3 regions of the Luteibacter sp. W1I16 genome follow, and region 3 is predicted to be linked to each of the others. Evidence: predicted binding sites of a transcription regulator. Region 3 holds the regulator's gene; each other region holds the start of a gene.

The links. Region 3 encodes sigma-54, which starts transcription at its own class of promoters, with help from an activator protein. Its sites were predicted from a motif close to TGGCACGNGCNTTGC; they were not measured.
Region 1: glnA (type I glutamate--ammonia ligase) is a predicted target of sigma-54. The motif match lies at 4,456-4,470, and genes of this name have one in related genera.
Region 2: flgB (flagellar basal body rod protein FlgB) is a predicted target of sigma-54. The motif match lies at 1,681-1,695, and genes of this name have one in related genera.

The regions. Positions count from the first base shown of each region.
Region 1 covers NZ_JBNDJJ010000001.1:2,107,991-2,115,041, forward strand. Annotated here, with positions in the region: gene QFZ41_RS09400 (3-hydroxybutyrate dehydrogenase) at 1-761, shown strand, start outside; gene QFZ41_RS09405 (OprO/OprP family phosphate-selective porin) at 779-1,972, opposite strand; gene QFZ41_RS09410 (glutaminyl-peptide cyclotransferase) at 2,136-2,921, opposite strand; gene glnA (type I glutamate--ammonia ligase) at 3,007-4,419, opposite strand; gene QFZ41_RS09420 (family 43 glycosylhydrolase) at 4,678-6,516, shown strand; gene acpA (acid phosphatase) at 6,562-7,051, shown strand, end outside.
Region 2 covers NZ_JBNDJJ010000001.1:1,101,436-1,108,486, forward strand. Annotated here, with positions in the region: gene flgE (flagellar hook protein FlgE) at 1-133, opposite strand, end outside; gene QFZ41_RS04915 (flagellar hook assembly protein FlgD) at 154-804, opposite strand; gene flgC (flagellar basal body rod protein FlgC) at 813-1,226, opposite strand; gene flgB (flagellar basal body rod protein FlgB) at 1,223-1,642, opposite strand; gene QFZ41_RS04930 (chemotaxis protein) at 1,830-2,747, opposite strand; gene QFZ41_RS04935 (methyl-accepting chemotaxis protein) at 2,905-4,212, shown strand; gene flgA (flagellar basal body P-ring formation chaperone FlgA) at 4,209-4,910, shown strand; gene flgM (flagellar biosynthesis anti-sigma factor FlgM) at 5,016-5,324, shown strand; gene QFZ41_RS04950 (flagella synthesis protein FlgN) at 5,321-5,764, shown strand; gene QFZ41_RS04955 (EAL and HDOD domain-containing protein) at 5,819-7,051, shown strand, end outside.
Region 3 covers NZ_JBNDJJ010000001.1:1,265,730-1,272,780, forward strand. Annotated here, with positions in the region: gene QFZ41_RS05710 (KdsC family phosphatase) at 1-374, shown strand, start outside; gene lptC (LPS export ABC transporter periplasmic protein LptC) at 371-970, shown strand; gene lptA (lipopolysaccharide transport periplasmic protein LptA) at 996-1,514, shown strand; gene lptB (LPS export ABC transporter ATP-binding protein) at 1,519-2,238, shown strand; gene QFZ41_RS05730 (RNA polymerase factor sigma-54) at 2,338-3,819, shown strand; gene hpf (ribosome hibernation-promoting factor, HPF/YfiA family) at 3,940-4,290, shown strand; gene hprK (HPr(Ser) kinase/phosphatase) at 4,512-5,462, shown strand; gene rapZ (RNase adapter RapZ) at 5,482-6,363, shown strand; gene QFZ41_RS05750 (PTS sugar transporter subunit IIA) at 6,401-6,793, shown strand; gene QFZ41_RS05755 (HPr family phosphocarrier protein) at 6,786-7,051, shown strand, end outside.

The DNA.
Region 1 (7,051 bases), 840 kb from region 3:
GCAAGGTCGCCCTCGTCACGGGCGCCGCCAGCGGCATCGGCCGCGCCATCGCCACGGCATACGCGAAAGCCGGAGCGCGAGTGGCCGTTGCCGACATCGACCATCAGCGGGCCGACGAGGCCGCCGCGGAGATCCATGGGCACGCCATCGGCATCGCCATGGATGTCACGGACGAAGCACAAGTCGAGTCGGGCTTCGCCCGCACGGAGCGGGAACTGGGCGCCGTCGACATCCTGGTGAGCAATGCGGGAGTACAGATCATCTCGCCGCTGGTCGAGCTTTCCTTCGCCGACTGGAAACGCATGCTGGCGATCCACATGGACGGTGCGTTCCTCACCAGCCGCGCAGCCATGCGCCAGATGATCGCATCCGGCCGTGGCGGGTCGATCATCCTCATGGGATCCGCGCATTCGCACGTCGCGTCCAAGTTCAAGGCACCCTATGTCGCCGCCAAGCACGGCCTGCTCGGCCTGGCGCGGGTCATCGCGAAGGAGGGCGCCGCCAGCGGCATTCGTTCGAACGTCATCTGCCCCGGCTTCGTCCGTACGCCGCTGGTCGAGAAGCAGATCCCGGAACAGGCGCGTGAACTTGGAATGTCCGAGGACGAAGTGATTCGCAACGTGATGTTGCGCGACACCGTCGATGGCGAGTTCACCACGCTGGAAGATATCGCCGATGCCGCGCTGTTCCTCGCGGGCTTCGGATCGAACGCCCTGACGGGCCAGTCGCTGGTCGTGACGCACGGGTGGCACATGCAGTAGAGCGGTGGCGAGCCGGATCAGAACATGATCTGGGCGCGTACCTCGACGATGCGCGGATCGATGCGAACGTCACGCCGGTCACTGATGGCGCGCACGTAGTTGCCCTGCAACTTGAGGTACTTCGTGAGGTACCAGTTCGCGCCGAGGGTCCAGTCGTGCTCGGTGCCGCCGAGCGTGACGCCATCGTCGAGGTCGAGCGTGCTGTAGCGGAGCACGAACTCCCATGCGCCCCAGGGGCCCTTGGGCACCACGTCGCCGACATTGCCGGCGTTGTACGCACGGGACTCACCCGTGGCGACCCAACTGCCGAACGCATACCAACCGTGCGCCTTGTACGCTGGCTTGTTCTCGAGCTTCACCCGGGCGTCCAGGTATTCGCCCTGCACGGACCACGGGCCGCCGATCCACAAGGCCTCGAGTCCGCGGCGGTCGACATGCTCGGCCACCCGGAGCGCGCCCGAGTCGATCAGGCGCTGGGTGGCGAGACCCGCCTCCGGCAACGCGCGCAAGCGCACGCTCGGCGGCGTATGGATGCCACGGCCATCGGTCGAGCCGTAGGGTGTTTCGCGCGACAACGAGCCACCGATATGCAGGACGTCACCGGGGGAGTTCAACGGTGTCCAGGCGGCACGGCCAGCCACCATGTGGCCGTCGAGATCGCCCTGGAGGTTGCCGCCGTTGTAGTAGCCGAGCTGCACGAGGTAAGCCTTGCGCGAGAGCGCCCAGTCGATACCGAGGCGCCGGTTCGCGTAGATGGCCTGCATCGGCAGCGAGGTCTCCATGAAGGAGGTGCTCCCCGTGCTCGTATTGCCCTCGAAGCCCACCGGCGTCTTCATGAAGCCGAGGCGCACCGCCCCGGCATCGCTGCCCAGCACGGCCTTGCTCTGCAGGCGAAAGAACACGTCGAGCCAGGTCTTCGTCTGGAAATCGAACACCGCCGTGGCGTCGTACACGCCCTTCTTGCGGACGAAGAAGCCGAACTCCTTGCGGCGGTTGGTCTGCGCGTCCTCGTAGGTGCCCTCGTCATGCGAAAAGCGGTCGAGGTCGTACTGGTACTTCACCGACAAACCGATATCGGTGCCATCGGCGAACACGTAATGCGTGGGCCAGTTGCTGCGCCAGTCGTAATCGTTGCGTGCGGCATCGGCCGCCTCCGCGAGCACGGGCGCGATCAGCGCGACGGCGCCGAGGATGAACTTCTTCAAGCGGATACCCCTTCCAGGCAAGCCGACGATGCCTGCTTACGATGTGAACCTGACTATACAGCGAGCATGAGAATCCACTCAACGCCGCTCATACGTCATCGGCAGGGGACGCCAGGGCTTGAAATTCCCGTCTTCACATTCGTGGTCGAACGAGACGAACGCGCGCGGCTCAGGGACGTTGGGGCTCACGGACGAGCCGGATCTCGAACAGGGAAGGCCAACGCTTGCCCGTCACGAACAGCCGATCGTGCGCGGCGTCGTAGGCGATGCCGTTGAGCACATCGTCGCTGAGGTCGGCCAGCTTCGACCTGTCCATCAAGCCCTTCAGGTCGATCCAGCCAACGACGTGGCCGGTACCGGGATCGATGCGGGCTATGCGGTCGGTCTGCCAGATGTTGGCGTAGATCTCGCCCTTGACCCATTCCAGCTCATTGATGTTCCGCAGGGGAACGCCTTCCGCGGTCACGTCGATCGATCCGGTGCGCTCGAAGCTGGCAGGGTCGAGGACACGAATGGTCGGCGTGCCGTCGCTCATGTAGATATGTGCCGCGTCGCGGGTGAAGGCCCAGCCTTCGCCGGGGTAACGGAACCCACCGATCAACCGGAAGCTCGCCTTGTCGTAGACGAACGCGATGCCCTCCTGCCAGGTCAACTGCACCAGCTTCGTGCCGGTGGAAACGATACCTTCACCGAAATACCCGGGTGGCGTATCCAGCCGCTGCACGACCTCGCCCGTGGTGAGTTTTACCTTGCGGACGGTGGACATGCCGCGCTCGCCGGTGCTTTCGAAGAGGTAACCGTCTTCATAGAACAAGCCTTCCGTGAAGGCTTGCGCGTCGTGCGGATACGTATGGACCACCTTGTAGCCATACACGGGAATGGCGGCGGCCCCGGCCCGCGGGCCGAAGGAAACCGCGGCCAGGGCGACGAAAGCGAGCGCGGCGATCTTGTTCAAGGGAAGGACTTCCACGGCGGACGCCGCATCATAAGGAAAGGGGCGCCGAAGCGCCCCTTTGATCACCACGACACCGATCGCACGATCAGATCGCGTAGTACATCTGGAACTCGAGCGGGTGCGTACTCGCGCGGTAGCGGGTCACTTCCTGCATCTTCAGCGCGATGTAGCCATCGATGAAGTCGTCGGTGAACACGCCACCGGCCTTGAGGAACTCGCGATCCTTGTCGAGGGCGACGAGCGCCTCGTCGAGGCTGGCGCAGACCTGCGGGATGTTCTTCTCTTCTTCGGGCGGCAGGTCGTAGAGATCCTTGTCGGCCGGCGCGCCCGGGTCGATCTTGTTCAGGATGCCATCGAGGCCGGCCATCATCAGCACGGTGAAGGTCAGGTAGCCCGACTGCATCGGGTCCGGGAAACGGATCTCGATACGGCGGCCCTTCGGACTCGACACGTAGGGGATACGGCAGGACGCCGAGCGGTTGCGCGCCGAGTAAGCCAGCATCACCGGCGCTTCGAAGCCCGGGACCAGGCGCTTGTAGCTGTTCGTGGTGGAGTTGGCGAAGGCGTTGATCGCCTTGGCGTGCTTGAAGATGCCGCCGATGTACCACAGCGCCGTCTGCGACAGGCCACCGTAGAGGTCGCCCGCGAACAGGTTCTCGCCGTTCTTCGACAGCGACTGGTGCACGTGCATGCCCGAGCCGTTGTCGCCGACGATCGGCTTCGGCATGAAGGTGACGGTCTTACCGGCCTGGTGGGCGACGTTCTTGATGACGTACTTCATCGTCATCAGCTCGTCGGCCTTCTTCACCAGGGTATTGAAGCGGGTGCCGATCTCGCACTGGCCGGCGTTGGCCACTTCATGGTGGTGTACTTCGACGACCTGGCCCAGCGACTCCAGCACCTTGCACATGTCGGCGCGCAAGTCGCCGAGGCTGTCCACGGGACTGACCGGGAAATAGCCGCCCTTCACGCCCGGGCGGTGGCCGGTGTTGGTGCCGTCGTACTTGTAGCGCGACGACCACGCGGCTTCTTCCGAGCCGATCTCGTAGAACACGCGGCCCATGTCGTTCTGCCAGCGCACCGAGTCGAAGATGAAGAACTCGGGTTCCGGACCGAAGAACGCGGTGTCGGCGATGCCGGTGGACTTCAGGAAGGCTTCGGCACGCTTGGCGATGGAGCGCGGGTCGCGGCCGTAGGCCTGCATGGTGCTCGGTTCGAGCACGTCGCAATGCATGATCAGCTGCTTGTGCGCGCTGAACGGATCGAGGTGCGCCGTTTCCGGATCGGGCATGAGAACCATGTCCGACTCGTTGATGCCCTTCCAGCCGGCGATCGACGAACCGTCGAACATCTTGCCGTCTTCGAAGGTGCCCTCGTCGATGGCATGAGCGGGGAACGTGACATGGTGGTGCTTGCCGAGGATGTCGGCGAAGCGCAGGTCGACGAACTCGATTTCCTCGTCCTGGATCAGGTTCAGCACTTTGGAAGCGGCGGACATACAAACCTCGAATGGGTATGGGGCGGAGTGCGTTTAGCAATCGCTATGCCAGCGTCTCCGCCATCGACGGACCGGCCTGGGGTAAGCCTCGGCATCATAGAACGGGCAAAGGCGTCGCGTGCAAACGCACCATTTTGGTGCACAATCCGGCGCGATGCACCGTTCTGAGCGCCGACCCGTCCCGTCCGAGGCGTAACCGGTGTTACGCGGCACAATCCTTTCGCCTCCCGTGCCCAGCGGCCCCTGCCGGACTTTTCCATGCGCCAGACCCTGTTTTTGCTCGGCCTCCTGCTTGCCCACGCCAGCGTCGCCGCCACTGACACCACCGGGCAGGGAGACCCGCCGCGCACCTACGCCAACCCCCTCGACATCGACTACCGCTACAACTTCGAGCAGATGAACGAAGGGATCTCGTACCGGACGGGCGCGGACCCGGCGATCGTGAGGTATGGCGACGCGTTCTACCTGTTCCAGACGCTCGCCGACGGGTACTGGACCTCGACCGACCTGGTGAACTGGCGCTTCGTGAAGCCGGACCACTGGCCCTTCGACAGCGAGGTGGCACCGGCGACCCTGGTCGCGGACGGCAAGTTGTTCCTGATGCAATCGGCGTTCGCCCCGCGTCCGCTGATGGTGTCCACCGATCCGGCGAGTGGCCGATGGGAATTCTGGACGCGGCAGTTGCCGCCCGTGCCGGGCGCGACCCAATACGACGAAGCGGGCAAGCGGCAAAGCACGGGGCCGCTGCCGCCGGGGCCATGGGACCCCGGCCTTTTCCAGGACGATGACGGCAAGGTGTACCTGTACTGGGGCTCGTCGGACACGCATCCCCTGTATGCGGCGCAAGTCGATTTCCAGCTCGATTCCCGGGAAGGCGAAGGCAAGCGGCTCGCCTTCCTGACCAAGCCGCAGGCGGCCGTCCGGATGGACCCCGCCAACCACGGCTGGGAGCGCTTCGGCCCGGACCATTCGATGGGCGACAAGCCGGCGTACCTGGAAGGCTCGTGGATGAACAAGCACGGCGGCCGCTACTACCTCCAGTACGGCGCGCCCGGCACCGAGTACAACGTGTACGCCACGGGCGTCTACGTTGGCCGGAGCCCGCTGGGGCCCTTCGAATACGCGCCATACAACCCGGTGGGCTACAAGCCCGGTGGCTTCGTCACCGGCGCGGGCCACGGTTCCACCTTCGAGGATGCCTATGGCAATACGTGGAACGCGGGCACCGCGTGGCTCGGCGTGAACTGGACCTTCGAGCGGCGCATCGATCTCTTTCCCGCCGGATGGCACGACGATGGCCAGATGTGGATCGACACGCGGTTCGGCGACTTCCCCCATCGCATGCCTGATCGCGCGCTGCGCGATGGCGAGGACACCTTCACCGGCTGGATGCTGCTCTCGTATCGCAAGAACGTGGTCGCGTCGTCCGCGCTGCCCGGCCATCCCGCATCCACGTTGACCGATGAAGACCCTCGTTCGTTCTGGGTGGCGAAGGCGAACGAGACTGGACAAACACTCACGCTCGACCTCAGTGGCACGCCGACCGTGCGCGCCGTGCAGGTCGACTACGCGGATTACCGGTCCGGCCGGTTCGGCGATGCACCTGACCTCGTGACGCGCTTCGTCTTGCAAGGCTCCACGGACGGCGAGCACTGGACGGTACTGGCCGACTTGTCGAACGAGACGCGCGACCGCCCCAACGCCTACGTCGAATTGCGCGAACCGCGACGCCTGCGCTTCATCCGCTATGTCCACAAGCACGTGGGGGCGAAGCATCTTGCGATCTCCGACCTGCGCGTTTTCGGGAACGCGGACGGCGCGCCGCCATCCGCGCCGAAAGGCCTCACCGCGAAGCGCGGCCACGATGCCCGCGAGGCGACGGTCGCGTGGGAGCCCGTGCCAGGTGCCGTCGGATACAACGTCCGTTGGGGCCTGGCCGCCGATCGCCTGCACTCGAGCTACCAGCGTTTCGCGGACCAGCCGACATCGTTTACCCTGCGTGCTCTCAACAAGGGCGTCCGTTACGTCGTGGCCGTGGAGGCTTTCGACGAGCGTGGCGTTTCTGGCTTGTCGCAGATTGTAAACATAATTCCTTAAGAGTCGCGGCCCAGGCCGCTTCCCACCAGGCTGCTGGGTAATGGCATGACGAACGAACACGATGACGACACCCTCGACACCGGGCGGCGCCGCCTGCTCGGAGGCATGGCCGCCACGGGCGCGCTGCTTGCGCTGGGCGGGGTGCAGGAGGCCATCGCCGACGACAAGAAGCCCGCTGCACGGCCGCCCGGCGGGAAGGACCTGGATGCCTTGCTCGACAAGCACATCCAGAATGTCGTGGTGATCTATGCGGAGAACCGCAGTTTCAACAACCTGTTCGGTGACTTCCCTGGCTTGCAGCAACCCCTGAGCGCGGTGCCGCCGGAGCGGTACATGCAGCGTGATCGCGACGGAACCGTCTTCAAGACGCTTCCGCCGATCTGGGGTGGCATGGTGCCCCATGAACAGGTCGTCGATCACAAGAGTTACAAGATCGTCGAGAAAGATATCGCCGGCTTGCCCAACGCACCCTGGGCCTTGCACACGGGCGACGGCACGCCGCTGCCCCACGGTCTCGTCACGCGCGACCTCGTGC
Region 2 (7,051 bases), 160 kb from region 3:
CGGAATAAACCTGCGAGAACTCGGCGCGCGAGCCCTTGAAGCCGACCGTGTTCACGTTGGCGATGTTGTTGGCGGTGACTTCCAGGTCGGAAGACGCCGCGTTGATGCCGCTGAGGGCGATGTCGAATGGCATGGTGGGTTTCCTCGCTGGAATTACAGGATTTGTGCGATCTGGCTGAGCAGGGCACCGCCGTAGCCGGCCACCTGCACGTAGGTTCCGTCGGTACCCGAGGCACCGACGCCTTCCACCTTGCCGCGAACGAAGGTATCGATCGCGGTCCCGCCGGAAGTAGCGGATATCTTGTAGACGCCGTCGTCGAGCTGAGTGCCGTCGTCGGACTTGCCATCCCAGGTAAAGGGGACGAGGCCGGCATCGGGCTGGCCCAGCGATATCGTGCGGACGGTGTTCCCGGCCGAATCCTTGACCTGCACGTTCACGTAGGTGCCCGAGGTACCGACGTTCACGGCGCCGTTGAAGCTGCCATCGGTAAGCTTGCCCGCCGTGGACGGCACCAGCACTTCCTGGCCCACCAGCGCCGCGGCGCGCACGAACTGATCGCCGCTGAGGTTGGTAGCCAGCGAGTCGAACGACTGCTGCAGTTCCTGGGTGGCGGCCACCTGGGAGAACTGCGCCATCTGGGCCACCATCTGGGTGGAATCCATCGGCTTGGTCGGGTCCTGGTTGGTCATCTGGGTGACCATCAGCTTCAGGAAATCCGACTGGCTCAGCGTCTGTTGCTGAAGCTGGCCGGAAGACGACTGGGCGGTGGACGTTGAGCTGCCGTTGACGGTATCGACTGCCATGGGAATCCTTACTTGCCGAGGTCGAGCGTCTTCTGCATGAGCTGCTTGGCGCTGTTCATGACTTCGACGTTGTTCTGGTAGGAGCGCGACGCGGAGATCATGTTGACCAGCTCGTCGACCGGGTTGACGTTGCTCGAATACACGTAGCCATTGGCATCGGCCAGCGGGTTGGAGGGTTCGAAGCGCGACTGCACCGGCGCCTGGCTTTCGGTGACGCCGAGCGTGCGCACGCCTTCGTTTTCCATCTGCCCGTTCACCTGGCGCTGCACCGCCGAGAACAAGGGTTGCTTCGCGCGATAGGCTCCCGCTTCGCTGCTCGCGAGGCTGTCGGCGTTGGCCATGTTGCTGGCCGTGGTGTTGAGGCGCGCCGACTGCGCGGCCATGCCCGAACCGGCGACGTCGAAGATCTTGAGCAGGCTCATGAGCTGGACCCTGTGATGGCGAGGCGCATGGTATGGATCTGCGCGTTAATGAAGCCGAGCGACGCCTGGTAGTGGATGGCGTTGGCGGCGAACTGCGCCTGCTCGACCTGGGTGTCGACGGTGTTGCCGTCCATCGTCGGCTGGGCCTCGGCGCGATAGGCGAGCTTCTGCGCATCGGCGAGGGCCGCTGCCGGGTTGCCACCGATATGACCGGCCTCGGTCGCGGTCATCGGCAACGTATTGCCGTCGACGGCGCCGGTGGCGGCGGTCATGACCTTGCGAAAATCGAGATCGCGGGCGAGAAAGCCGGGCGTGTCGGCGTTGGCGAGGTTCGAGGAAATCACCTCGGCACGGCTCTGCCACAGGCCAAGGGCCTGGGCGTGAACGCCGAACAGCGCATCGGGTTTGTCGATCATGGGCTCTCCCCTCTCGTGACCTTGGCCCGAGGGGTTGAGCAATTCGCGTGCCACGCGGGGAAGGTGCGGGTGAAACGGCGTCGTGGCGCCGTTTCAGCGACGGGCGGCCAGGGCGGCGCCAGGCCGTGTCGGAATTCCGGCGCTCGCCCGCGTCACATCGCTGACGGTGGGCGGCGGCGGGATCCGATCAGGCGGGCAACAGCTCCAGCACGGCCGTGGCGAGCACATCGGGCTGGAACTTCGCGATGAAGCGGTCGGCGCCGACGCGTTCCACCATGGCCTCGTTGAACACGCCGCTCAGGGAACTATGCAGCAGGACCTTCAGGTGACGCAGCTGGGCGTCCTCGCGGATGGCCCGCGTGAGCGCGTAGCCGTCCATCGCCGGCATCTCGATATCGGAAACCACCAGGGCGACCCGCTCGGCCGCCGGGCCCATGGCCAGGCTGCGGAGCATGTCGAGACCTTCACTGCCGTCCTTGGCCACGACGCATTCGAGGTCCATCTTGCGGAAGAGGTCGACCAGCTGCGTCCGCGCCACGAGGGAGTCATCCACCACCAGCACGCGGCGATTCGCCGCCTGCTGCACGTGGGCGGCCTGCCGCACACGTTCGGACAGTTCCGCCACGCGGGGATCGACGCTGGCGAGGATCTGCTCGACGTCGACCACCGCCATGAGGTTGCCGTCCAGGCGCGTCACCGCGTTCACCCGCGGGCCGTAGCCCAGCGCGGGCGGCGGCGCCGCCAGGTTGCCGCCGTCCACATGGACGATGCGGTCCACGTCGGAAACGAGGAAACCCTGCACCGAGCGGTTGAACTCGGTCACGATCAGGTGGGCGCCTTCCGCCGAAGCGAGGGCTGGATAGCCCATGGCCGCGGCGAGGTCGACCACCGGAATCGTGCTGCCGCGGTAGTCGAAGCTGCCCGCGACGAGCTCGTGCATGCTGGGCATCCGCTCCAGCCGTGGCCGGCGCAGTACCTCGCGCACCTTGAACACGTTGATGCCGAACGCCTGGGCGTCGCCCAGCCGGAACAGCAGCATCGCCACGCGATTGTGGCCCGCGAGGCGGGTGAAGGTTTCCACGGTATCGAGGAGCGGTCGGGCCATGGGCTGCGCATGCGTTCTACAAAAGGTGTCCCGGAACGTATCGGCCGGAGGCGGGCGAGCTTGAGGCGGGTCGTGGCACGGCGATTGCTTGGCTCAAGAAGCAGGCCTTCCTACCGATGTAGTAAGGCGACCACCCGAACAAAGCGAAAGCGAAATCATGACCCTCCTCTGGAGCCAGCACGTACGCCTTCTAGCCCACGCCGCCGCTAGCGGTGACGCCGCGCGCGTGCGGGCGCTCGCCGCCCAGTATCCGGCGGCCGCCAGCGCGCTCGGCGCCCTGCTCAAGCCTGCCGAACCGCGTACCGCGGCGGCGACCACGATCCAGGCGATCGAGCAACAAGGCATGGTGCTGACGAACGCGCAGGCGCTCGGCACCACCTTGCAGGAGCTAGGCACCGCCGTCGAAGGCGCGCGCGACACCGCCGGTCGTTTGACGGAAGCCAGCGCCAGGATTTCGACGGCGATCGACCAGGCCCATGCGGGCGTCGCCGGGATGGCCGATGCAGGCAGCCAGGGCCAGGCGACGTCAGCCGAGCTCGATGGCCAGTTGCGCCTGCTGCGCAGCGCCTTGTCGGGCATGAGCCGCAACCACGCGCAGTTCGCCGACTATTTCACCGCGATCCGCAAGCTCACGGCGACCGTGCAGGACATCGCCCACCAGACCAACCTCGTTGCATTGAACGCGGCGATCGAGGCGGCTCGTGCCGGAGAAGCCGGCCGTGGCTTCGCGGTGGTGGCCGACGAAGTGAAGCAACTGGCGGAAAAGACCACCCAGGCGACGGCCGAGATCGACCAGGTCACGCAGGCCGTCGGTGAATTCTCCGGCCACCTCGACGAGGCGGTGCAAACCAGCCTGCGCCGCCTGGACCAGTCCCACTCCGGTATCGCCGGAATGCAGGCCTCGCTCGGGCGTGTCGACGACGCCGTGCGCGGCGCGCGCGGCAGCCTCGAGGCCGCGCGCGAAGGCATGGGCGCATTGCAAGGCCGCATCGCCGCCATCCAGGCGACACAGGGCACGCTCAGCCGCATCGGCAACGACGCACGCCGCCAGGCCGACGCGGCCGCGCGCGCCGCCGTGCTGGCCCACCGGCTCAGCCTCGCGAAGCTGGAGACCGAAGGCAACCTCGATGCCGCCAGCCTCAGCCAGATGATCCGTGAAGCCAGCCAAGGTTTGCGCTACGCGTTGGAACTGGCGTCGCGCGATCCGTCCAGCCTCGACCGGCGCTGGCTCGACACCACGCCGATGATGCGTTGCATCGACCAGTTCCGCGCACGCAGGCCCGACGACTCCGCCGATGCGATTCGCGCCGCAGGCGAGCGCTTCTCGGTACTGGCCTCTCAGTACGCCATCACGTTGGGCGAAGGTCGCCACGCCGACGCCGGTCACATGCTGCCGGGCCTCGTGAAGGAACTCGACGCCATCGCCCAGGGCCTTTCCACTTCCCTGGCGGAACGCGCCGCGTGATTCACCGCGTTCTCGCCGCCGGTCTCGCTTTCGCGGCGCCGCTCGTGCTTCCGCTGTCCGCGAAGGCCGGGCAGTCGCTGGATTCGATCCGTGCCACCGCCGTCGACTGGCTGCAACAGCATCGCAGCCTGCCCGGCGCGCGGATGACGGCCGAGGCCGCTCCGCTCGACAGCCGCCTTCGACTGGCCGACTGCGGCGCTCCGCTCGATGTCTCCCTGCCCGGCAACCGTCCGCTGGGCGCCCGGGCCAGCGTGACCGTTCGTTGTCCCGTGCCCGGCGGCTGGACGGTGCGCGTACCCGTGCGGGTGACGATGCTTGCCAACGTGCTGGTCACCAGCAAGCCCCTGGCCCGGGGCGACGGCATCGGCGCCAGCGATGTCCACGCCGAGGAGCGCGACGTCGCCACGCTCGCTTACGGCTACGTGGCCGATCTCGAGCAGATCGGCGGCCGTTCGCTGGCCCGCCCGCTCAACGCGGGCACCGTGCTCACCCCCGGCATGCTCGCCGGACGCCAGGCCGTGCGGATCGGCGACGCCGTGAGCATGGAAGCCAGCGTCGACGGCGTGACCATCCGGGCCGAGGGCGTGGCCATGGGCGCCGGGGACACCGGCGCGCGCCTGAAGGTCCGCAACGCCTCGTCCGGCAAGGTGCTCGACGCCATCGTCAGCGGCCCCGGCACGGTCGCGGTGCTACCTTGAACGAAATTCGAACCAGGTCACACTTCGCGGCCTGAGGCCGGCTAAAGTTCGCCCGCGGGCCGCCGATAAAGGGTCTGACGGAAAAATGATCCGAGGGATACACCCATGACGACGACTATCAAACCCGGCATCCAGGCCCCCCAGCCGCAGGTGCAGCTCCGCACCCAGAACCCGGCCGCCGGTTCCGCCGGTTCCACCCAGGGCACCGGTGCGGTCCGCCCGAGCGACGACAGCGTCAAGATCACCGACTCGGCCAAGGCGCTCGACGCCGCGAGCCGTGGCGACGGCATCGACACGAAGCGCGTGGACGAAATCCGCGCCCGCCTCGCCGATGGCACCTACAAGCCGGATGCCCAGGCCATCGCCAGCAAGTTCCTCGCGCTGGAAGGCCAGATGGGCGGTAGCAAGGCATGAGCGGCTCGCTCGGCCCCGACTTCGATGCCGCGCTCGTCGCGGTGATGGGCGATCTCGCCCGCGAGATCGATGCCCTGCATGCCAGCTTGATCGAAGAGCGCATGGCGCTCGGCCAGGCCGACCCGCAGGCGCTGGAAGCCGCCGGCCGCGCGAAAGGCAAACTGCTCGACCGCATCGAGAAGCTCGACGTGGAACGCCGCCAGTTGGGCGACGCCGCCGGCATCGACAGCCTGCTGGATCCGCGCTGGGTCCACACCCTCGAGCGCCTGGGCGAATGCAGGCAAATGAATGAAGTGAACGGCCGCATCGTCGCCCAGCGCATGGGCCATATCCGCCAGGCGCTGGCCGTGATCTCCGGCGAATCGCCGGGCGGCTCCACCTACGGCCGCAACGGCGTGGCGAAAGTGAATCTTCGTTCCGCGACCCTTGCACAGGTTTGACCGTAACGAAGCAGCGATACTCCAGGCTCACCCCAGCGGCGCAAGAAGGAAGCAATGGCAGCACATCCCCAGCCGGCGGCGGTGAACGACGACGGTATCCTCCCCATCGTCCGCGTGCCCATCCTGGACAAGAAGCAGTCCCTGTTCGCTTACGAACTGCTCTTTCCCCGGCCCATCGGCAGCGATATCGATGCGGCATCCCTCGCCCATACGCAGGCCACGCTCAGTGCGATCGCCGATGGCAGCCTCAAGCGCCTCGTCCGAGATAACCGCGCGTTCCTGCACATGTCGCGCGACCTGCTCCTGCAGCATGCGGACATCCTTCGCCACAACGCACGGCTGGGCGCCAGCATCGGTGCCGACGTCGGCACCGATGACCAGTTGCTGGTCAAGCTTCGCGAACTGAAGAGCCACGGCTGTCTCTTCATGCTGGAAGACTTCAATCTCCCCGCCGATCCCGAACACCGGGCCGGCGTGGACGCCTTGCTGCGCATCGTGCAGTTCGCCAAGGTGGCGGTGGATCACCGCCATCCCGTGGCAGCCCGTGCGCACATGGATTACGTGCACGCGTTCGGCGTGAAGGTCATCGTCACCGGTGTCGACACCCACGAAACCTTCGTCGATTACGCCGACCAGGATGTCGACGGCTTCCAGGGCAAGTACCTGCTCCGCCCGGAACGCGTCGACATGCCACGCCTGAGCCCGAGCAAGCTCGGCGTGCTTCGCCTCATGGGCGCGTTGCAAGATCCCGAGAACGGCCCGGTGGAACTCGGCAAGATCATCCGTGACGACGCCATCCTCAGTTACAAGCTCCTGGGTTGCGTGAATTCCGCCTATTTCGCCCTGCCCCGCCAGCTGAAGTCGGTGGAGCAGGCGGCGGTGTTCTTCGGCGTCAACCGCATGCGCAACTGGATCTTCACCATGGCCGTGTCGGGCATGGACGAACGTCCGCCGGAACTGCTTCGCCTGGCCCTTATCCGCGCCCACATGTGCGAGAAGCTTGCGCGCGCCATCAAGCCGGAACTGCAGGAAATGGCCTTCACGGCCGGGCTGTTCTCGCTGCTCGACACGCTCATGAACGTGTCGATGGCCTACGTGCTCGAGCACCTTCCGCTCGCGATCGAGATCCGTGAGGCGCTGCTGGAAGGTACCGGTCCGTTCGCGTCGATCCTCGACCAGATCCGCCACTGGGAACAGGGCGAACTGGAAAGCGATACGGCTCTGCGCGAGCAACACGTGCACACCATGGCCGCCATCTACGTGGAGGCCGCGAGCTGGGCCGACCAC
Region 3 (7,051 bases):
TCGAGCGCAATGGCGTGAAGGTCGCGATCATCACGGCGCGGATCAGCCATCCGGTGTCGCTGCGCGCCGAGGAACTGGGCATCGCCCACGTCTACCAGGGCCAGAAAGACAAGCGTGCCTGCCTTGCGGGCCTGCTGGAGGCCCTGCGCCTGGCGCCCGAGGAATCCGCCTTCGTCGGCGACGACCTGCCGGATCTCCCCGCCATGGGCATCGCCGGGCTCGCCGTGGCCACCGCCAACGCGCATCCCTGGGTGGCCGAGCGCGCCCATTGGCGCACGCGCCTCTCCGGCGGCTATGGCGCCGCACGCGAAGTGGCCGACATGATCCTGGCCGCCCAGGGCAAGGCCGAAGCCGAAAGGGACCGCTGGCTGTGAGCGTGCTCAACCTGCTGAAGGATCGAAGTACCACGAGCGTTGCCGGCATCCTCGCCGTCGCCCTGGGCGCCAGCGTGCTGCTTTATTACTGGGCGGCGCCGGAGAAGAAGGTGCAGGATTTCGTCGGCCCGCCGCGCTCCGGCTACGTGCTGACCAATTTCGACCTCGATTCGTACAACGAGGAGGGCAAGCCGGCATTCAAGCTGATCGCGCCCCACCTCGAGCGCCGCGAGGGCGACGATTCGCTCTACATCAACGCCCCGGATTTCGTCCTCCCCTCGACCAAGGAGACCGACGTCCCGCCGTGGAAGGGCCATTCCCAGTACGGCTGGGTGAACAAGGACGGCAGCCTGCTCAAGCTGCAGGGCAAGGTCCACATGGAGCGGCCGGCCTTCGGCACGACCCAGGCGGCCAGCATCGACACCTCCGAGGTCACCGCCTGGCCCAAGGAGAACCGCCTGGAGACCGCCGAGGCGGCGCGGATCGTGCAGGGAAGCTCTACAATGGATGGCGTTGGCATGCGCGCCAATCTCGACACCAAGCACCTGGAGCTTCTCGATGCAGTCCACAGCACGTACCTGCCGCGCAAGCGCTAAGGCCGCCCTTCTCGCGGTGCTCGGCATGGCACTCGTGGCCAGCCTGCCCGTCGTGGCGAAGCAGTCCGACCGCAATGAACCGGTCGACGTCCATTCGAAGTCGTTCGACGGCTCGCAGCAGCCGAACGGCAAGGTGATCTGGACCACCAACGTGATCCTGACCCAGGGCACGCTGAAGATCACCGGCGACAAGGCCACGGGCTACCTGGATGCCGACAACAACATCACCCGCGTGGTGGTCGATGGCAAGCCCGCGACCATCCACCAGCTCGACGAGCAGAACGAGCCGATGGACGGCCAGGCGCTGAACATCGACTACAAGGTCGACCAGGATTTCGCCGTCCTCACGGGCAACGCCAAGGTCAAGCAGCCGGTCAAGGGCAGCGCCGAGGGCGACAAGCTCACCTACAACACCAAGGACAGCACGATGACCGGCGAGAGCAATGGCGCCGCCCCCGTGCACATGACCTTCCAGCCGAAGAACAAACCGGCCGCCGCTCCGGCGACGCCCGCGACGCCGGCACCCGACACGAAGAAGCCCTGACCCGATGCTTTCAGCCCAAGGCCTGCAGAAGCGCTTCCGCGCGCGCCAGGTGGTTCGCGATTTCGCTTTCTCCATCCGTGAAGGCGAGGTGGTGGGCCTGCTCGGCCCCAACGGCGCCGGCAAGACCACCTGCTTCTACATGGTGGTGGGCCTGATCCAGGCCGACGCCGGCACCATCAAGCTCGACCAGCAGGACATCACCGGGCTGCCCATGCACGCCCGCGCCAAGCTCGGCATCGGCTACCTGCCGCAGGAGGCCTCGGTGTTCCGGCGGCTCAGCGTGTCGGACAACATCCTGGCCGTGCTGGAACTGCGCGAGGGCATGACGCAGAAGCAGCGAGAGGACGAGCTGGAAAGCCTGCTCGACGAACTCAAGATCTCGCACATCGCCGAGCAGAAAGGCATCAGCCTGTCCGGCGGCGAGCGGCGCCGCGTGGAAATCGCCCGGGCCCTTGCCGCGCGTCCCCGCTACATGTTGCTCGACGAACCTTTCGCCGGCGTCGACCCCATCTCGGTCGGCGAGATCCAGCGCATCGTGCGTCACCTGAAGGAACGCGGCATCGGCGTGCTGATCACCGACCACAACGTGCGCGAAACCCTGGGCATCTGCGATCGCGCCTATATCCTCAATGACGGCGAGGTACTTGCGCGTGGCACACCACAGCACATTCTCGCGGACGAAAAGGTACGGGAAGTGTATCTGGGTCGTGAATTCCGCATTTGACCGGGCGGCGGTCCGGCTGACGGGCGTAGTCCGCTTCGCTGCTGGTTTGCGGAGCCCGTAAGGGGTTACGATGGATCGGGAACCCCAAGCGTCGAAGGCATGAAACCCGGACTCCAGTTTCGCCTCCATCAGCAGCTCACGCTGACGCCGCAGTTGCAGCAGGCCATTCGCCTCTTGCAGCTGTCACAGCTTGAGCTCGAGGCCGAACTCCGCCAGATCGCGGAAAGCAACCCGTTGCTGGAGTTCGCCGAGGACGCCGAGTCCGAGGTCGAGACCGCGGAAGACGCCGGGTACGAAGCGCCCGAGTTTCCTACCCGCGAAGACATCCCGGTCAAGGCATCCAAGGAGGACGAGGAGTCCACCGCCACGCCTTCCGAGGAACTCGCGCCGGAATGGGAAGACGACCGTTTCCACGGCGAGGCCGGCGACTACGCCGGCACGTCCTCGCGCAGTGGCAGCCTCGACGAGGACGGCTTCGAGCCACAGAACGCCGCGCCGGAAAGTCTCCAGCAACACCTGGAATGGCAGCTCAACCTGTCGCAGTTCTCGCCGCGCGACCACGCCATCGCCACGGCGATCATCCACGCGCTCGACGAGGACGGTTACCTGCGCGACGGCGTGGAAGCGGTGGAAGCCGCCCTGCCTTCGGAACTGCGCGCCACCGCTGACGAAATCGAGGCCGTGCGCCAACGCGTGCAGCGCTTCGATCCCACCGGCGTCGCCAGCCTCGACCTGCGGGACTGCCTGTTCTGCCAGCTCTTCCAGTTCTCGCTCGATACACCGCATCGCGAACTGGCGATCCGGATCGTGAACGAGGAACTGGAGTTGCTGGCGCGCAACGATGCCGCCAAGATCGCCCGCCGCCTCAAGGCGCCCGAGGCCCACGTGGCCGCCGCGGCAAGCCTCATCCGCAGCCTGGATCCCCGTCCCGGGGCGGCGCTGGACGCCACCCCCGTGGAATACGTGGCGCCTGACGTCTACGCCCGGCGCGAGAACGGCCGCTGGCAGGTCAGCCTCAATCCCGATGCCCAGCCCCGGCTGGGCCTCAACCAGCACTATTGCAACCTCATCGCACGCGCCCGCGGCGACGACGCCACCTGGATGAAAGGCCAGCTGCAGGAGGCGCGCTGGCTGCTCAAGAGCCTGCAGTCCAGGGCGGAAACCCTGCAGAAGGTGGCCGACGTGATCGTGCGCCGGCAGAGCGCGTTCCTCGACTATGGCCCTGAAGCCATGCATCCGCTGGTGTTGCGCGAGGTGGCCGAGGAAGTGGGCATGCATGAATCCACGATTTCCCGCGTGACCACGCGCAAATACATGCATACGCCGCGCGGCACCTTCGAACTGAAACATTTCTTCTCCAGCGGCGTGGCCACCGAGGACGGCGGCACCGCGTCCGCCACCGCGATCCAGGCCATGCTGCGCAAACTCATCACCGCCGAGGACGCACGCCGGCCGCTCTCCGACCAGGCGCTGGCGGAAGAACTCCATCGACGCGGTATTCAGGTGGCACGACGTACGGTGGCCAAGTACCGCGAGGCCATGCGTATCCCCAGTTCCAGCGAACGCGTCCGCGCCAGCTGACGCGCGCAGGGAACCCCATCGGAGGTCCACGGTCCCATAGGTTCTAGGCTAGAGGAGCGGTACCTCACCGTTCCGGTCTCGTCGCCACAAGGCGGCACCCTCAGCAAGAAGGAGGCGTCAATGCAAATCCAGATCAGCGGCCAGCACATCCATATCACCCCCGCCCTGCGTGAGCGCGTGGAACAGCAAGTCGGCCGCTTCGAACGCCTTTTCGACAACATCAAAGCCCTCGACGTGGTCCTGTCCGTCGACAAGAACGAGCACAGGGCCGGTGGCACCCTGCACTGCGCGGGCACGCGCCTGCACGCCGACGGCATCGCCCGCCTCGAGGACGACAACAAGAACGACACCATGTACACGGCGATCGACGCGATGATCGCGAAACTCGCCGACCAGCTGAAGAAGCACAAGGAAAAGCTGAAGGACCACCACAACCACGAGGTGCGCGACGGACGCGTCGCCAGCAGCTGAGGACAAGGCTCCGGGTGGAGCGGAGTGGGAAGCACACCGGTGGGAAGCGGCCTGGGCCGCGATGGGGCTTGCGGCAAGTCCCATCGCGGCCCAGGCCGCTTCCCACCTTTTTATGGGGCGCGACCAGCCCCTCTTCACCCGGGCCGCTTTCCACCCTTGTGGCACAATATGAGCAAGCCGGCCGCCCGCGTGCCGGCTTTTCTCTTCAAGGGACCCAAAGCGTGGACCGGCTCACCGCCAGACAACTCTTCGACGGGGTACACGAGCGCATGGCATTGCGCTGGGCCGCCGGCATGCGTGGGGAATCACGCGTCCTGGAGCCCAACGCCAAGCAGAGCCGGCGTCCTTCGCTGGTCGGCTACCTCAACGTGATCTACCCCAACAAGGTGCAGATCATCGGCACCGAGGAGCTCAACTTCCTCGACGGACTCGACTCGCGGCAGCGCTGGGAAGTCATCCACAAGATCGCCGCCTACCAGCCCGCCGCCCTGATCGTCACCAAGGAACAGTCCATCCCCGCCGACCTGCGCGAGGTGGCCGAGGAAACGGACACGCCGCTGTGGCAGAGCACCAAGCGCGGCCATGAACTGCTCACCTACCTGCAATACCACCTGGCGCGTACGCTGGCGCCACGAGTCACGCTGCACGGGGTGTTCCTGGAAGTTTTCTCGATCGGCGTGCTGATCACCGGCGAGCCTGCCTCGGGCAAGAGCGAACTGGCCCTGGAACTGATCAGCCGGGGCCATCGCCTTGTCGCCGACGATGCCACCGAATTCACCCTCATCGCCCCCGACGTCATCGACGGCGCCTGCCCGGAGCTGCTGCAGGACCTCCTCGAGGTGCGCGGCCTGGGCGTGCTGAACATCCGCGAGATGTTCGGCCACACCGCGGTGAAACCGTCCAAGTACCTGCGCCTGGTCATCCACCTCAAGCCGCTGCGCGAGGGCGAGGAAACCGACGCCATGACCCGCCTCACCGGCGACGTCAGCCGGCGCAACGTGCTCGATGTCGACGTGCCCAAGATCACCATTCCCGTCGCGCCGGGCCGCAACCTGGCGGTGCTGGTCGAGGCCGCGGTGCGCAACCACGTGCTGAAGGCCAAGGGCATCGACCCCGCGCAGACCTTCATCGACCGCCAGGCGCACCAGATGCGCCGTTTCTCCCCGTGGTGACCCCGTGAGCGACGAAGTCATGAGCCCCATCGTCGATCCCGATGCCATCCACCTGGTGGTGCTGACCGGCATGTCGGGAGGCGGCAAGACCGTCGCGCTGCGCGCGCTGGAAGACCTCGAGTTCTATTGCGTCGACAACATGCCCGCGGAGCTGATCCCGCAACTGGTCGCCGCGGTGAGCCAGGGTGAGCACGGTCCGCGCAAGCGCATCGCCGTGGGCGTGGACGTGCGCAACCGACGCATCGACCTCTCGCGCATGCCACACGTGCTGTCGGAGTTGTCGACTGCCGGCGTGCACGTGCACCTGATCTTCCTCGACAGCCGCGACGATGTCCTCATCAAGCGGTATTCCGAGACGCGCCGCCGCCATCCGCTCGCGGCCGAGAAGCTTTCGCTGGCCGATTCCATCGCCCAGGAGCGCAAGCTGCTCCGCCCGCTGGTCTCGATCGCCGAGAAGGTCATCGACTCCAGCGACCTCAACGTGCACCAGTTGCGGCGCCTGTTCGCCACGGGCTATGCGGCCGCTTCCGACGGCACCACCCTGTTGTTCGAGTCGTTCGCCTACCGGCGCGGGCTCCCGTCCGACGCCGATTTCGTCTTCGACGCGCGCTGCCTGCCCAATCCGCACTGGGACCCGCGGCTTCGCCCCTTCTCGGGCAAGGACCTCCCCGTCAGGGAATTCCTCGACGCGAACCCCCTGGTAGGCGAATACTATGCCGACGTCGCCCGCTGGCTCGACACCTGGTTGCCGCGCTTCGAGGGCGAAGACCGAAGCTATGTCACGGTCTCCATTGGCTGTACCGGCGGTCGCCACCGCTCGGTCTACCTGGTGGAGAAACTGGCCCAGCATTTCCGCTCGGAACGCGGCAACGTACTGACTTTCCATCGCGAGCTCGAGTGACCATGACCCAGCCCAAGCCATCACGAGACACCGGGCGATGAGCGTCGGCGTCCTCCTCATGACCCACGAAGCCGTCGGCAAGGCGCTGATTTCGGCGGCGCGGCACGTCATGCCCAAGCTGCCGCTGGACATCGACGCCGTCGAGGTGCCACCGAGCGCCGATCCCGACGTCATGCGCACGCTCACGGCGAAGCACGCCCGCGACCTCGACCACGGTGAGGGCGTGCTCGTGCTTGCGGATCTTTACGGCGCCACGCCCTGCAATATCGGCCTGTCCCTGAGCGAACTCGGCGTCCACCTGCGCTGCGTTTCGGGGCTCAACCTGCCGATGCTGCTGCGGGTTCTCAATTATTCGGAAAAATCGTTGCCCGAACTGGCCGAGATCGCGGCCAGCGGCGGCCGCGGAGGGATCTTCATCGACCATGCTTGAACGAGACATCGTGGTATCCAACCGGCTGGGCCTGCACGCGCGCGCATCAGCCAAGCTCGTCCAGCTGGTTTCAGGGTTCAAATCGACGGTCTGGCTCGTCAGCAAGGGGCGCGAAGTGAACGCGCAAAGCATCATGGGCGTCATGATGCTCGCCGCCGGCATGGGCACCTCGCTCACCGTGCGTGCCGAGGGGCCGGACGAGGAGGCCGCGCTCGCCGCCGTCGCCGACCTGTTCGACCGCAAGTTCGACGAGGGCGC